2 regions of the Streptomyces sp. TLI_185 genome follow, and region 2 is predicted to be linked to the other one. Evidence: riboswitches for the same ligand, from Rfam matches in the RefSeq annotation. Region 2 holds a riboswitch; the other holds the start of a gene.
The links. A riboswitch is a leader RNA that binds a small molecule or an ion and turns the genes downstream of it on or off. The one in region 2 is predicted to bind S-adenosylmethionine.
Positions count from the first base shown of each region.

Region 1: another riboswitch for S-adenosylmethionine. It lies ahead of EDD92_RS14035 (aminotransferase class V-fold PLP-dependent enzyme); the one in region 2 lies ahead of thrC (threonine synthase).

Region 1 covers NZ_RKRB01000001.1:3,087,555-3,095,087, forward strand. Annotated here, with positions in the region: gene EDD92_RS14025 (rhomboid family intramembrane serine protease) at 1-35, shown strand, start outside; gene EDD92_RS14030 (Lrp/AsnC family transcriptional regulator) at 32-313, shown strand; gene EDD92_RS14035 (aminotransferase class V-fold PLP-dependent enzyme) at 439-1,800, opposite strand; SAM riboswitch class IV at 1,965-2,081, opposite strand; gene trpD (anthranilate phosphoribosyltransferase) at 2,153-3,217, opposite strand; gene EDD92_RS14045 (cytochrome bc complex cytochrome b subunit) at 3,350-4,984, opposite strand; gene EDD92_RS14050 (ubiquinol-cytochrome c reductase iron-sulfur subunit) at 4,981-6,057, opposite strand; gene EDD92_RS14055 (c-type cytochrome) at 6,054-6,863, opposite strand; gene EDD92_RS14060 (heme-copper oxidase subunit III) at 6,944-7,533, opposite strand, start outside.
Region 2 covers NZ_RKRB01000001.1:4,795,987-4,803,519, reverse strand. Annotated here, with positions in the region: gene EDD92_RS21985 (DUF3263 domain-containing protein) at 1-197, shown strand, start outside; gene otsB (trehalose-phosphatase) at 256-1,146, shown strand; gene EDD92_RS21975 (trehalose-6-phosphate synthase) at 1,201-2,592, opposite strand; gene EDD92_RS21970 (glucosyl-3-phosphoglycerate synthase) at 2,688-3,632, opposite strand; SAM riboswitch class I at 3,804-3,958, shown strand; gene thrC (threonine synthase) at 3,977-5,263, shown strand; gene EDD92_RS21960 (MoaD/ThiS family protein) at 5,383-5,658, shown strand; gene EDD92_RS21955 (cold-shock protein) at 6,110-6,316, shown strand; gene groL (chaperonin GroEL) at 6,643-7,533, shown strand, end outside.

The DNA.
Region 1 (7,533 bases), 1.7 Mb from region 2:
CAGCTCCGGCCCCCGAGGGAGAGAACCAGCCGTGATCACCGCGATCGTCCTCATCAAGACCAGCGTGGACCGGATCCCCGAGATCGCGGAACGGATCGCTTCGCTGGAGAGCGTGAGTGAAGTCTTTTCCGTGACCGGGACGTACGACCTGATCGCGATGGTGCGGGTGAGTCAGCATGAGGATCTTGCTGACGTGATCCCGGGCAGTATCAGCAAGATTCCCGGTGTCGAGGCGACGGATACACATGTTGCTTTCCGGACGTACTCGCAGCACGACCTTGAGGCCGCATTTGCCATCGGGCTGGATTCGTGATCTTCGCCTAGGCGCCTGCGGGGCGCGGAGCGTTTGCGAGTGCCGGTCCGTCGTGGCTGGTCGCGCCCACGCGGCGGAGCCGCAAATTGATACAGCCCCGCGCCCCTAAAGACCAAAGCCGCTGCTCACACGGCAGGGACGCAGCGGCCGTCCTCCGTGCGGTACTGCCACTTCGCACCGTCCGCCACCAGTTCCTTCACGGCGGTGACGAAGCGCTCGACGTGTTCGTCGGGGGTGCCGGCGCCGAAGCTGACGCGGATGGCGTTGAGGGACCTTTCGCCGGGGGCGGCCTCGGGAGCGCCGCACTCGCCCTGGGTCTGCGGGTCGCTGCCCAGGAGAGTGCGGACCAGCGGGTGGGCGCAGAAGAGGCCGTCGCGGACGCCGATGCCGTACTCGGCGGAGAGCGCGGCGGCGAAGTGCGAGCTGTTCCAGCCCTCGACGACGAAGGAGATCACGCCCACGCGGGGGGCGTCGTCGCCGAAGAGGGAGAGGATCCGCACGTCGGGCACCTCGGCGAGGCCCGCCCTGACGGTGTCGATCAGGTGCTGCTCGCGGGCGACCAGCGTGTCGAAGCCGGCCTCGGTGAGCGCCTTGCAGGCGGAGGCGATGGAGTAGGCGCCGATCACGTTCGGGGAGCCGGCCTCGTGGCGGGCGGCGCTGTCGTGCCACTCCACGTCCACACCGCCGTCCTCGCGCCGGGTGACCTTGCGGCTGGCGCCGCCGCCCGCGAGATAGGGGTCGGCGGCCTGCAGCCAGTCGGCGCGGCCGGCCAGCACGCCGGAGCCGAAGGGCGCGTACAGCTTGTGGCCGGAGAAGGCGACCCAGTCGACGTCGAGGTCCTGCACGGAGACCGGGTGGTGCGGGGCGAGCTGGGCGGCGTCCAGGACGATACGGGCGCCGTGCGCATGGGCGGCAGCGGCGAGCTCGCGCACCGGCCACAGCTCGCCGGTGACGTTCGAGGCGCCGGTGACGCAGACCAGGGCCGGGCCGTATGGGTCGCGGTCGGCGAGGGCGCGCTCCAGGGTCTCGACGGCCTGCTGCGGGGTGCGCGGGGCGTCGAGGCAGGTGACCCGGGCATCCCTCCAGGGCAGCAGGCTGGCGTGGTGCTCGGTCTCGAAGACGAAGACCTGGCTGTCGGCCGGGAGCGCCTGCGCCAGCAGGTTGAGGGAGTCCGTCGTGGAGCGGGTGAAGATCAGCTGGTCGTCGGCCCGGCAGTCCAGGAACTCGGCAACGGTCCGGCGGGCGTTCTCGAAGAGGTCGGTCGACAGCTGGGAGAGGTAGCCGGCGCCGCGGTGGACGCTGCCGTAGTAGGGCGCGTAGGCGGCCACGTCGTCCCAGACGCGCTGGAGGGCGGGGGCGCTGGCCGCGTAGTCGAGCGCGGCGTAGGTGACTTCGCCGCCCGTGACGAGCGGGACGGTGACATCCCGGCCGAGAACGGGCAGGGGCGCACAAACGGTCTGGGCGGTGGCAGCGGTGGAGACAGACATGGCGAACTCCTGTGAGGGGTGAGCGGAATCGCCGTACCGGACGATTGCGTCGACGGCACGGGAGAAGGTGAAAGGGGTATGCGGAGGCGGGGCTCTACGCCCTATCGCATTCGCTTGCTCACAGAAGACTCCCTCGAACGACCAGGACCCCTGGTGTCGAGAGGGGCCCGCGCTTGCCGTAGACCTCGCTGCCTACGGCCTGGTCTTCACCCGGGGCACCCCGCCACGGACGGAGGGTTGCCGGACAGTCGGCCGGGGCCTCATGACTGTCACTCATGACCTGAACAGGAACGTACGTGAAGTGATCGCGGTCCCGCAACTCGTGTCCGAATTACGGGACCGCACTCCCCTGCTATGCGTTGCTGGCCGCCACCCAGCGCTCCAGGACCCGCTTGGCCGCGCCGGAGTCGATCGACTGCGCCGCCTTGTCCATGCCGGCCCGGATCTGCTCGGCGAGGGTCCCGGGGCCCGGGTCGAGGGCCACGAGCGCGGCCGCCGAGTTCAGCAGTACGGCGTCCCGTACGGGACCCGTCTCGCCGTCGAGGAGCCTGCGGGCGACCTCCGCGTTGTACGACGGGTCGGCGCCCCGCAGGGCCTCCACGGGGACCAGCTCGATGCCGACGTCCCGCGGGTCGAAGGTCTCCTCGGTGACCTTGCCGTCGCGGACGATCCAGACCCGCGAGGTTGCTGTCGTGGTCAGTTCGTCGAAGCCGTCGTCGCCGCGGAAGACGAGGGAGGAGTTGCCGCGCTCGGCCAGGACGCCCGCGATGAGGGGCGCCAGGCGCGGGTCGGCGACGCCCACCGCCTGAGCCTTCACCTTCGCCGGGTTGGTCAGCGGACCCAGGGCGTTGAAGGTCGTACGGATGCCCAACTGGCCGCGTGCGGCGGCCACATGACGCAGTGCCGGGTGGAACTTGATGGCGAAGCAGAACGTGATGCCGGCTTCCTCGGCGACCTCCGCAACCCGCTTCGGCGTCAGTTCCAGATTGACGCCCAGCTTCTCCAGGACGTCCGAGGCGCCGGACGCGGAGGAGGCGGCCCGGTTGCCGTGCTTGACGACCTTGGCGCCCGTGCCGGCGATGACGATCGCCGACATCGTGGAGATGTTCACCGTCTTCGCGCCGTCACCGCCCGTGCCGACGATGTCGACGGTCCGGCCCGGCACCTCGATCACGTTCGCGTGCTCGTACATCGTCCGGACCAGTCCGGTGATCTCCTCGACCGTCTCGCCCTTGGCGCGCAGCGCCACCGCGAACCCGGCGATCTGCGCGTCGGTCGCCTCGCCGCGCATGATCAGGTCCATCGCCCAGGCCGTGTCGTCCGCCGTGAGGTCCTGGCCGCCCAGCAGGCCGTTCAGCAACAGGGGCCAGGAACGGCCCGCCGCGGTGTCGCCTCCAGCGGGGGTCACAGCGCTCATAAGGCCGCTCCTGGTCGTCGTAGAAGAAGAAACGAGTGTGAGGCCACCCTATCCAGCTCACGGCATGGAAAAGGGCCCCCGTCCGAAGACCGGACGGGGGCCCTTCTGCCGTGGCGTGGCGAGCCGCAGCGATCAGTGGTGGCCGTGGCCGCTCGTGATCTCCCTGTACTCCTCGACGGTCGGCTTCGGAATCTGGGACTCCTCGCCGTAGTACGCCTCGCTGAGCTTGGCGCGCAGCCGCTCGGAGCCCTTGACCTTGCGCTCGACGCCGTTCTCGTCGACCGTCGGGCCGATCTCGGCCGGCTTGTACTGCTCGTGCGCCGTGAGGGTGTGCAGGGCGTCCTGGCTGAGGGGCTCGTGCACCTCGATGAACTCACCGTGCGGCAGGCGCTTGATGATGCCCGACTCGCGGCCGTGCAGCACCTTGTCCTTGTCCCGGCGCTGCAGGCCGAGGCAGATCCGCTTGGTGGCGACGAACGTGAGCACCGGCACGACGAAGAAGCCGACGCGCACGAACCAGGTGATCGCGTTGATCGACAGGTGGAAGTGCGTGGCCCACAGGTCGTTGCCGCCACCGACCATCAGCACGAAGTACCAGGAGATCCACGCGGCACCGAACGCCGTACGCGTCGGGGCGTTGCGCGGACGGTCCAGGATGTGGTGCTCGCGCTTGTCGCCGGTGACCCAGGACTCGATGAACGGGTAGACCGCGATCGCGACCAGGACCAGCGGGAAGATCACCAGCGGGATGAACACGCCCAGGACGAGCGTGTGGCCCCAGAGGTTGATCTCCCAGCCCGGCATCGTACGGATCAGACCCTCGGAGAAGCCCATGTACCAGTCGGGCTGGGCGCCGGTGGACACCTGGTCCGGACGGTAGGGGCCCATGGCCCAGATCGGGTTGATCGAGGCGATGGCCGCGATGGCCGTGATGACGCCGAAGACCAGGAAGAAGAAGCCTCCGGCCTTCGCCATGTACACCGGCAGCAGCGGCATGCCGACGACGTTGTTGTTCGTCTTTCCGGGGCCCGCGAACTGCGTGTGCTTGTGGTAGAAGACCAGGATCAGGTGGCCCACCATCAGGCCGAGCATGATGCCCGGCAGCAGCAGGATGTGGACCGAGTAGAACCGGGCCACGAAGTCGCCGCCGGGGAACTCGCCGCCGAAGAGGAACATCGACAGGTACGTGCCGACGACCGGCACGGACAGGATCGCGCCCTCCATGAAGCGGACACCGGTGCCGGAGAGCAGGTCGTCCGGGAGCGAGTAACCGGTGAAGCCGGTGAACATGCCCAGGACGAGCAGCAGGAAGCCGAACAGCCAGTTGACCTCACGCGGCTTGCGGAACGCGCCGGTGAAGAACACGCGCATCATGTGCACGAACATGCCCGCGAGGAAGATCAGCGCGGCCCAGTGGTGGATCTGCCGGATCAGCAGACCACCGCGCACATCGAAGGAGATGTGCAGGGTCGAGTTGAACGCCTCGGACATCATCTGGCCCTGCAGCGGGATGTAGCTGCCGTGGTACTCCACCTCGTTCATCGACGGGTGGAAGAACAGCGTCAGATACACACCCGTGAGGATGAGGATGATGAAGCTGTACATGCACACTTCGCCCAACATGAACGACCAGTGGTCGGGGAAGATCTTGCGCATGTTGGTCTTGGCCAGGGAGTAGATCCCCAGCCGGCCGTCGGCCCAGTCGGCGACGCGCTCGCCGGCCGGCGCTTTGCCGCGCCGGGACTCGGTGTTCTCGTTGGTGCTCATCCGCGCTCCCAGAATGCAGGACCGACGGGCTCTTCGAAGTCGCCGAGCGCCTCGAGGTAGCCCTGGTCGTTCACGCCGATGCGCAGCTGCGGCAGGGCGTGACCGGCGGGGCCGAAGATCACCCGGGCACCGTCGGACAGGTCGAAGGTGGACTGGTGGCAGGGGCACAGCACGTGGTGCGTCTGCTGCTCGTACAGGGAGATCGGGCAACCGACGTGGGTGCAGATCTTCGAGTACGCCACGATGCCCTCGTGCGACCACTCGAGCTCGCGCTTGTCCTTGATGTTGTCCGGCTGGATCCGGACGATCATCAGGGCCGCCTTGGCGATCTCGGTCTGGAAGTTCTCGTCGTGCTCCTCCAGGCCCTCGGGCTTGGCGAAGGTGAGCGAGCCGACCGCGACGTCGGAGGCACGCAGCGGCTCGTTGGTGTTCATGTTGACGAGCAGCTTGCCCTTGGACCACAGCGTGTGGCGGAGCTTGGTCCCCGGCAGCGGTCCGAGGTCGCGCAGCAGCATGACGCCGGAGAGCGGGAACAGGGCCAGCGCACCGAACATCGTGTTGCGGATGAGCTTGCGGCGGCCGAGCGCGGACTCCTTGGCGCCCTCCTTGAAGTCGGCCATGACCTTGGCCTTGACCTCGGGGGACGCCTCGATCGGGTGCCGCTCATCGGCGATCTCCACATCGGACATCAGGGTGCGGGCCCAGTGGACCGCGCCCGCGCCGATGGCGAACAGCGCCAGGCCCAGGGTCAGGCCGAGCGCGAAGTTCAGCGCGTTGATGTGGCCGATCGGGAACACGAAGATCGACTTGTCGTGCGGGATCGCCACGTACGAGGCGATGAACCCGACCGTGGCCAGCATCGAGACCGTGAACAGCATGGCCACCACACGCTCGGACCGCTTGGCGGCCCGCTCGTCGATGTCCTGCACCCGGTGCTCGTGGGGCGGCAGACCGGGGTCCGCGAACGGGTTCTTCTCGTCCGCGACGGTCACCGCACCGTGCTCGCCGTGCTCGTTGTGTCCTGCGGAGTGCTCGGCAGGCAGGTTCTCTTCTGGAATGTCTTGGCTACTCATGACTTCTTGGCCTTTGCGGTCCGAGCGGCGACCCAGACGGCGACCGCGATCAGCGCGCCGAGTCCGAAGATCCAGGCGAACAGGCCCTCGGAGACCGGGCCGAGTCCGCCCAGCTCAAGGCCGCCGGGGCTCTCGGTGTCGTCACCGTTGACCGCGTTCAGGTACGCGATGATGTCCTTCTTGTTCTGCTCCGACATCGTGGTGTCGGGGAACGACGGCATGTTCTGGGGGCCGGTCTGCATGGCCTCGTAGATGTGCTTCGGGTCGACGCCCTCGAGGCTGGGCGCGAACTTGCCGTGCGTCAGCGCACCGCCCTTGCCGGTGAAGTTGTGGCACTGCGCGCAGTTGGTGCGGAACAGCTCGCCACCCTTGGCGATGTCGGCACCGTCCGGGCCGTACTGCGCCTTCGTCGGGATGGAGGGGCCGGCGCCGAGGGAGGAGATGTACGCGGCGAGCTGGTCGATCTCGGCCTGCGTGTAGATGACCTTCTTCTTCGGGACCTGAGCGCCCGGCTGCTGGGCCGGCATACGGCCGGTGCCGACCTGGAAGTCGACGGCCGCGGCGCCCACGCCGACGAGGCTCGGACCGTCGGTGGTGCCCTGACCGCCGGTGCCGTGGCAGCTGGCGCAGCCCACGGAGTAGAGCTTCTTGCCCTCGTCGATGGCGAGAGACTGGGCGGTGTCATCGGCCTGCGCCCTGCTCGCGGGTGCGAACGCGGCGTACAGCCCCCCGGTGCATGCCAGCGCGAGGAGTAGGACGACGAGAGCCGCCATGGGATGGCGTCGTCGTGCGGAGAGCTTTTTCACGGATTACCCCGGTGTCAGGATCTTCTGCGTCGATGCTTGTGGGTTGTGCGCCTCACGGGCGCACGCGGGAACGGGCCCGGCTACTTGATCAGGTAGATCGTGGCGAAGAGGCCGATCCACACGACATCGACGAAGTGCCAGTAGTAGGACACGACGATGGCCGCGGTCGCCTGCTCGTGGGTGAACCTCTTGGCCGCGTAGGTGCGGCCGAGAACGAACAGGAAGGCGATGAGGCCGCCCGTCACGTGCATGCCGTGGAACCCGGTGGTCAGGTAGAACACCGAGCCGTACGGGTCGGAGGACAGGGAGAGCCCGTCCTCCTTCACCAGCTCCGTGTACTCGAAGATCTGACCGCCGATGAAGATCGCACCCATCACGAACGTGATGATGAACCAGCCCCGGAGCTTCTTCACGTCCCCGCGCTCGGCGGCGAACACGCCGAGCTGGCAGGTGAGGGAGGAGAGCACCAGGATCGTGGTGTTGGTCGCGGAGAACGGAAGGTTGAGATGGCTCGCCATCTCCTTCCAGTGATCCGGACCGGTCACCGATCGCAGGGTGAAGTACATCGCGAAGAGGGCCGCGAAGAACATCAGCTCGGAACTCAGCCAGATGATGGTTCCGACGCTGGTGAGGTTCGGCCGGTTGACCGACGGGTGCGCGTGCCCGGTTT
Region 2 (7,533 bases):
TCCTCGCCCTCGAACGCCGGGGCTTTCCGGGCCCCGGCGCCAAGGAGCGCGCCATACGCGAGGAGCTGGGCCTGGCCCCCGTCCGCTACTACCAGCTGCTCAACGCCCTGCTGGACGACGAGCGGGCCCTCGCCCACGACCCGGTGACGGTGAACAGGTTGCGCAGGGTGCGGGAGACACGGCGAGCGGAACGCTGACGGCCGGCGCTCCCCTGAGCCATGGGTGCGCCCTGCCCTCCGCGGTTATGGTCACCGTATGGGCACCCATACGGACACGGACTCGACGCACTCCATGGACCCCCTGCCGACGCCCGCCACGCAGGCAGGCCGGGACGGACTCGCCGCGATCCTCGCGAACCCCGGGAAATCGGTGGTCGGCCTCGACTTCGACGGCACCCTCGCCCCGATCGTGCCGGACCCCGAGCAGGCCCGCGCCCACCCGGAGGCGGTGCCCGCGCTCGCCGCCCTCGCCCCGAGGATCGCCTCCGTCGCGGTGGTCACCGGCCGCCCGGCCGGCGTCGCCGTGCGGCACGGCGGCTTCGCCGGGGTCCCCGGCCTGGAGCACCTGGTCGTCCTCGGCCACTACGGCGCCGAACGCTGGGACGCGGTCAGCGGCAACGTCAGCGCGCCCGCGCCCCACCCCGGCGTCGCCGCGGTCCGCGCCGAACTCCCCGGCTTCCTCGACCGCATCGGCGCCTGGCAGGGCACCTGGATCGAGGAGAAGGGCCGCGCCGTCGCGGTCCACACCCGCCGCGCCTCCGACCCCCAGGCCGCCTTCGAGGCCCTGCGCGCCCCCCTCACCGACCTGGCCACCCGCCACGGCCTGATCGTCGAACCCGGCCGCCTGGTCCTCGAACTGCGCCCCCCGGGCACGGACAAGGGAGTGGCCCTCCTGGAGTACGTCCGCGAGATCGACGCGTCGGCGGTCCTTTACGCCGGCGACGACCTCGGCGACCTCCCCGCCTTCGCCGCCGTGGACAAACTCCGCTCCGACGGCGTCCCCGGCCTCCTGGTCTGCAGCGGCAGCGACGAGGTCACGGAACTGCGGGAGCGGGCGGACCTGGTGGTGGACGGCCCGGAGGGGGTCGTGCGGCTGCTGCGAGGCCTGGCGGAACAGCTCGGCTTTTCCAGCCTGTCCGGCGTTTGAGGACGAGGCCCCTTAAGGGCCGAAGCGGGGGTCTGGGGGCGGCAGCCCCCGGGCTCAGGCCTGCAACGCCTCCAGCTGCTCAAGAAACCACTGCGCCGGCGGCAACGCCGTAGCCGCAGCAGCAAGCCGCTTGCTGCGCTCGGCCCGCTCAGCCGCCGGCAGGCACAACGCCTCGTGCAGTGCCCGCGACGTCTCCATCACGTCGTACGGGTTCACGGTGATCGCGTCCTCGCCCAGCTCCGCATGGGCACCCGCCTCCCGCGAGAGCACCAGCGCGCACCCCGCTTCGGAGATCACCGGCACCTCCTTCGCGACGAGGTTCATACCGTCCCGGATGGGGTTCACCAGGGCCACGTCGCCCAGTCGATACGCGGCCAGCGAGCGGGCGAAGTCGTCCTTCAGGTGGAGCACGACCGGGGTCCAATCCGGCGTTCCGTACCGGGAGTTGATGTCCTCCGCGACTCTCTGCACCTCGGCCATGTAGTCCCGGTACACGGCCAGGTCCTGCCGCGACGGATAGGCGAAGGCGACGTGCACGACCCGCTCCCGCCACTCGGGGCGGTCGTCGAGCAGCTGCTTGTACGCCAGCAGCCCGCGCACGATGTTCTTGGACAGCTCGGTGCGGTCGACGCGCACGATCGTCTTCCGGCCCTCGCCGATCTGCGCCCGCAGGGCAGCCATCCGTTCGTCGACGTCCGCCTCCTGCGACCGCTTCCGCAGGAAGTCCGCGTCCGCGCCGAGGCCGTGCACGCCGATCTCCGTGCCCCCGAGGCCGCCCACCACCGCCGTACAGCACGCCGTGAAAGCGTCCGCCCAGCGCCGGGTCAGGAAGCCCAGCCGGTCGGCGCCCAGCATGCCGTGCAGGAGCTGCTCGGCGATGTCGTCCGGCAGCATCCGGAAGTAGTCCACCGGCGCCCACGGGGTGTGCGAGAAGTGCCCGATGCGCAGGTCGGGACGGAGCTCGCGGAGCATGCCCGGCACCAGACACAGGTGGTAGTCCTGCACCAGCACCGCCGCGCCCTCGGCCGCCTCCTGGGCCAGCGCCTCGGCGAAGGCCCGGTTGTAGGTCTCGTACGAGGCCCACTGCCGCCGGAACTCCGCGTCGAAGACCGGCTCCAGCGGCGTCTGGTACAGCATGTGGTGGACGAACCACAGCACCGAGTTCGCGATGCCGTTGTACGCGTCGGCGTGCACGTCGGCCGGGATGTCCAGCATCCGCACACCGTCCTCGCCGGCCCCGCGCCGTACCGCCTCGCGGTCGCCGTCGGACAACGCCGAGCACACCCACAGGGCGTCCGCGTCGGGCCCGATCGCGGACAGGCCGGAGACCAGCCCGCCGCCACCGCGCCTGGCGGCCAGCGAGCCGTCCTCCTGCACCTCGTACGAGACCGGGCCGCGGTTGGACGCGACCAGCACCTGATGACCAACGCCGTGCCTGGAAGCCATACGCCTCAACCTAGCCCGGCCCGGAAACGCTCAAACGTACGCCTGCGCTCTGCGGGTGGACCGTATACACCGCGTACACCGCGTAACGCGCCGCCTCAGGCGACCTTGCGGGACGCGTACTCGGCGATCTCCACCATCGGCGGCCGCTCCTCCGTGTCCACGGAGTAGGTGCGCGGCTCGAAGCCGTCCTCGCCCCGTTCGAACTGGGTGAGGGAGGGACGGATGAGGTGGCCCCGGGCCAGCCGAAGCTGCGCCGTGCGGTAGATCGCGGCGGACATCCGGCCCAGCGCCTGCCCGTCCTGGTGCCGGTGCTTGCGCACCCCGACGTCCACCTGGGCGAGCGCGTCGAGGCCCACCAGGTGCAGGGCGTCGACCAGCATGCCCAGCTCGACGCCGTACCCGACGGGGAACGGCAGCTGTTCCAGCAGGGTGCGCCGGGCCGCGTACTCGCCGCCGAGCGGCTGCACGAAGCCCGCCAGCTGCGGCCAGTGCATGTTGAGCAACGGGCGCGCCATCAGCTCGGTGACCCGGCCGCCCTGTCCCTGGGCTCCGCCCAGCGGACGGTCGTACATGCCCTTGACGAGGTCGATCCCCGGGTCGGTGAGCAGCGGTCCGACGATCCCGGAGACGAAGTCGGAGGAGAACTCCTTCAGGTCGGCGTCGATGAAGCAGACGATGTCCCCGCCGGTGACGAGGAGCGAGCGCCACAGCACCTCGCCCTTGCCGGGGACGGTCGGGATGCGCGGCAGGATGTCGTCACGGTGGACGACCCTGGCCCCGGCCGCCGCGGCGACCTCGGACGTGCGGTCGGTGGACCCGGAGTCGACGACGACGATCTCGTCGACGAGCGGGACCTGCTGCATGAGGTCGTGACGGATGATCGCGACGATGTCGCCGACCGTCTCCTCCTCGTTGAGGGCGGGCAGCACGACGCTGACCGACTGGCCCGTGCGCTGCTTTGCGGCCAGGATCTTGTGCAGCGGGCGATCGGTCAGCGACCAGGAGCGGGTGCTCAGCCAGCGCTCGACTTCTTCCAGCACGTAGGCGGCTCCTCTGCGTTCTCTCGGCGATACCGGATCATCATGTGATCCATCTCGCGGTTCGGACGGCTATCTCAACTGTCCTGGCCTTCGGTTACAGTCTTGAACAACGCTGGTGACCATCGCATGTCGGGGGTCGTCCCGCGTTGAACGAGCTAAACAACCGAATACCGCTCATCCAGAGGGGCAGAGGGATACGGCCCGATGAAGCCCCGGCAACCCTCCAGCCGGTCTCGTAGATCAATGTTGATCATTACGCGAGGCTCCCGGCTAGGGAAGGTGCCAAATCCGTCTCACGGCGAGATGCGTCGTGAGGAAGATGAGGAGAAAGGGCCTCGCCTCACATGGCTGCGCAGACTGTTGCAAGCACCACCGACTCCACGACCGTCGACCTCGGTCCCGCGGCGGCGTTGAGCTGCCGCGAGTGCGGTCATCGGGTACCCCTCGGTCCGGTCTTCGCCTGCGAGGAGTGTTTCGGCCCGCTCGAGATCGCGTACGACTTCTCGGCCTACGACACCGAGGAGCTCCGCAAGCAGATCGAGGCGGGTCCCGCGAACATCTGGCGCTACGCGCCCCTGCTGCCCGTCCCGGCGGACGTGGCGGACAAGCCGAACATCAACCCCGGCTGGACCAAGCTCGTCAAGGCCGACAACCTCGCCCGCGAGCTGGGCGTGACCGGCGGTCTGTACGTCAAGGACGACTCCGGCAACCCGACGCACTCCTTCAAGGACCGGGTCGTCGCCCAGGCCATCGAGGCCGCCCGCGCCTTCAACTTCACCACCCTGTCCTGCTCGTCCACCGGCAACCTGGCCGGTGCGGTGGGTGCCGCGGCCGCCCGCGCCGGCTTCCGTTCCTGCGTGTTCATCCCGCACGACCTGGAGCAGGGCAAGGTCGTCATGGCCGCGGTCTACGGCGGCGAGCTCGTCGGCATCGACGGCAACTACGACGACGTGAACCGCTTCTGCTCCGAGCTGATCGGCGACCCGGCCGGCGAGGGCTGGGGCTTCGTCAACGTCAACCTGCGGCCGTACTACGCGGAGGGCTCCAAGACCCTGGCGTACGAGATCTGCGAGCAGCTCGGCTGGCAGCTGCCGGACCAGCTGGTCGTGCCGATCGCCTCCGGCTCGCAGCTCACGAAGATCGACAAGGGTCTGCAGGAGCTGATCAAGCTCGGCCTCGTCGAGGACAAGCCGTACAAGATCTTCGGGGCGCAGGCGGAGGGGTGTTCGCCGGTGTCGGTGGCCTACAAGGCCGGGCACGACGTGGTGCGGCCGCAGAAGCCGAACACGATCGCCAAGTCGCTGGCGATCGGGAACCCGGCGGATGGGCCCTATGTCCTCGACATTGCTCGCCGTACCGGCGGGGCGGTGGAGGATGTCAACGACGAGCAGATCGTCGATGCGATTCGGCTGCTCGCGCGCACTGAGGGGATCTTTGCGGAGACCGCCGGTGGGGTGACCGTTGGTGTGACGCGCAAGCTGATCGAGAACGGTGTCCTCAATCCGGCCCTGACTACGGTCGTACTCAACACCGGTGACGGTCTCAAGACCCTCGACGCGGTCGCCGGCACCGGGCTCACGGCGACGATTCGCCCCAGCCTTGAGTCGTTCCGTGAGGCTGGGCTCGCCTAAGAGGTAGTTGTCTGTCTGCGGGACTGTGGGGGCCGGTCGCGCTCACGCGGCGGTAGCCGCAAATCCAACACAGCCCCGCGCCCCTATCGGGGCGCTGTACCTGACCGGAGGTCTAAAGCATGAGCGTCAACGTCCGCATCCCCACCATTCTCCGCACCTACACCGGCGGGCAGGCCGAGGTCACCGCCGAAGGTGGGACCCTCGGCGAGGTCATTGCCGATCTGGAGAAGAACCACACCGGTATCGCCGCCCGTGTTCTGGACGACCAGGGCAAGCTGCGGCGGTTCGTCAACGTGTACGTGAACGACGACGACGTGCGGTTCGAGCAGGGGCTGGAGACGGCGACTCCGGACGGGGCGGGCGTCTCGATCATCCCGGCCGTCGCCGGAGGCTGACCGAAACAGGTCGGACGACCGATTATTACCGTCGGTAACGTCGGTTACCAAGAGTTCATCGAATTGCCCCCTCCGTGAGAGAAGCGGAGGGGGCAATTCTGCATGGTTGAGCACGGTACAGTTGGGGAACCTGCTCGACTCCGCTTGCCGGATGCATATGAGTTCTCGCTTCTCGGGCAGCGAGAAGTAGCCAAAGTGTGCAGGTTTTTTGCGTCTTATGCTCCATTTATGGGGCCCGACTTGCCCTGAATTCAGGCGAATTCTCCGTAAAGTCCCGACCGGTCGTGCCCGGAATTCTCGTCCGATTGACCTGTTGCAGACGGCAGTTGGACAGATACATTCAGCCGCGGTCGACGCGTTCCGGCGCACGCCCCCAACCGTGGGGGGTGAGGTCTGACCCGGATCCGCGAAGTGTGGATCTGTGCAAGGGCCAGTAATAGGGGAGTTAGGCATGGCTCAGGGCACCGTCAAGTGGTTCAACGCGGAGAAGGGGTACGGCTTCATCGCGGTCGACGGTGGTGCGGATGTTTTCGTCCACTACAGTGCGATTCAGATGGACGGCTACCGCACCCTGGAAGAGGGTCAGCGGGTCGATTTCGAGATCTCGCAGGGCCAGAAGGGGCCGCAGGCGGACATGGTCCGACTGGCGGCCGGCTGAAGCACGCGCCGGGTTAACTGCAGCGACGTTCTTCTGTTCTTGATCGAAGGGTCCGCACCTGAGGGGGCGGGCCCTTCGGCATGCCCGGAGGACCCGGGGCGTACCCCGGAGGCGCCTGGCCAGTCCCCGAGAGCCGCTTGCACTCGCATGGGTCGAGTGCTAATCATTGGCGTTAGCACTCTGAAGGTGAGAGTGACAAAGATGGACCGGGTCGGTGAGGCCCGCAGGCCAGGTGGGGCAAGGAACCACGAGGTGTGCGAGCCGTCCGTCGCGGGCGCGGGCGCGGTCCGAAGGAATCACCCCCAGTCCTGGAGGGACCACTTCACATGGCCAAGATCATCGCGTTCGACGAGGAGGCGCGGCGCGGCCTCGAGCGCGGCATGAACCAGCTCGCGGACGCCGTGAAGGTGACGCTCGGCCCCAAGGGCCGCAACGTCGTCCTCGAGAAGAAGTGGGGCGCCCCCACGATCACCAACGATGGTGTCTCCATCGCCAAGGAGATCGAGCTCGAGGACCCGTACGAGAAGATCGGCGCCGAGCTGGTCAAGGAAGTCGCCAAGAAGACGGACGACGTCGCCGGTGACGGTACGACCACCGCGACCGTTCTCGCCCAGGCCCTCGTCAAGGAAGGCCTGCGTAACGTAGCCGCCGGCGCCAACCCGATGGCCCTCAAGCGCGGTATCGAGAAGGCCGTCGAGGCCGTCTCCGGTGCCCTGCTCGAGCAGGCCAAGGATGTCGAGACCAAGGAGCAGATCGCTTCCACGGCCTCCATCTCCGCCGCCGACACCCAGATCGGCGAGCTCATCGCCGAGGCCATGGACAAGGTCGGCAAGGAAGGCGTCATCACCGTCGAGGAGTCCCAGACCTTCGGTCTGGAGCTGGAGCTCACCGAGGGTATGCGCTTCGACAAGGGCTACATCTCGGCGTACTTCGCCACCGACATGGAGCGGATGGAGGCGTCGCTCGACGACCCGTACATCCTGATCGCCAACTCCAAGATCGGTTCCGTCAAGGACCTGCTCCCGCTCCTGGAGAAGGTCATGCAGTCGGGCAAGCCGCTGCTGATCATCGCCGAGGACGTCGAGGGCGAGGCCCTTTCGACCCTGGTCGTCAACAAGATCCGCGGCACCTTCAAGTCCGTCGCGGTCAAGGCCCCGGGCTTCGGTGACCGCCGCAAGGCGATGCTGAACGACATCGCCATCCTCACCGGTGGCGAG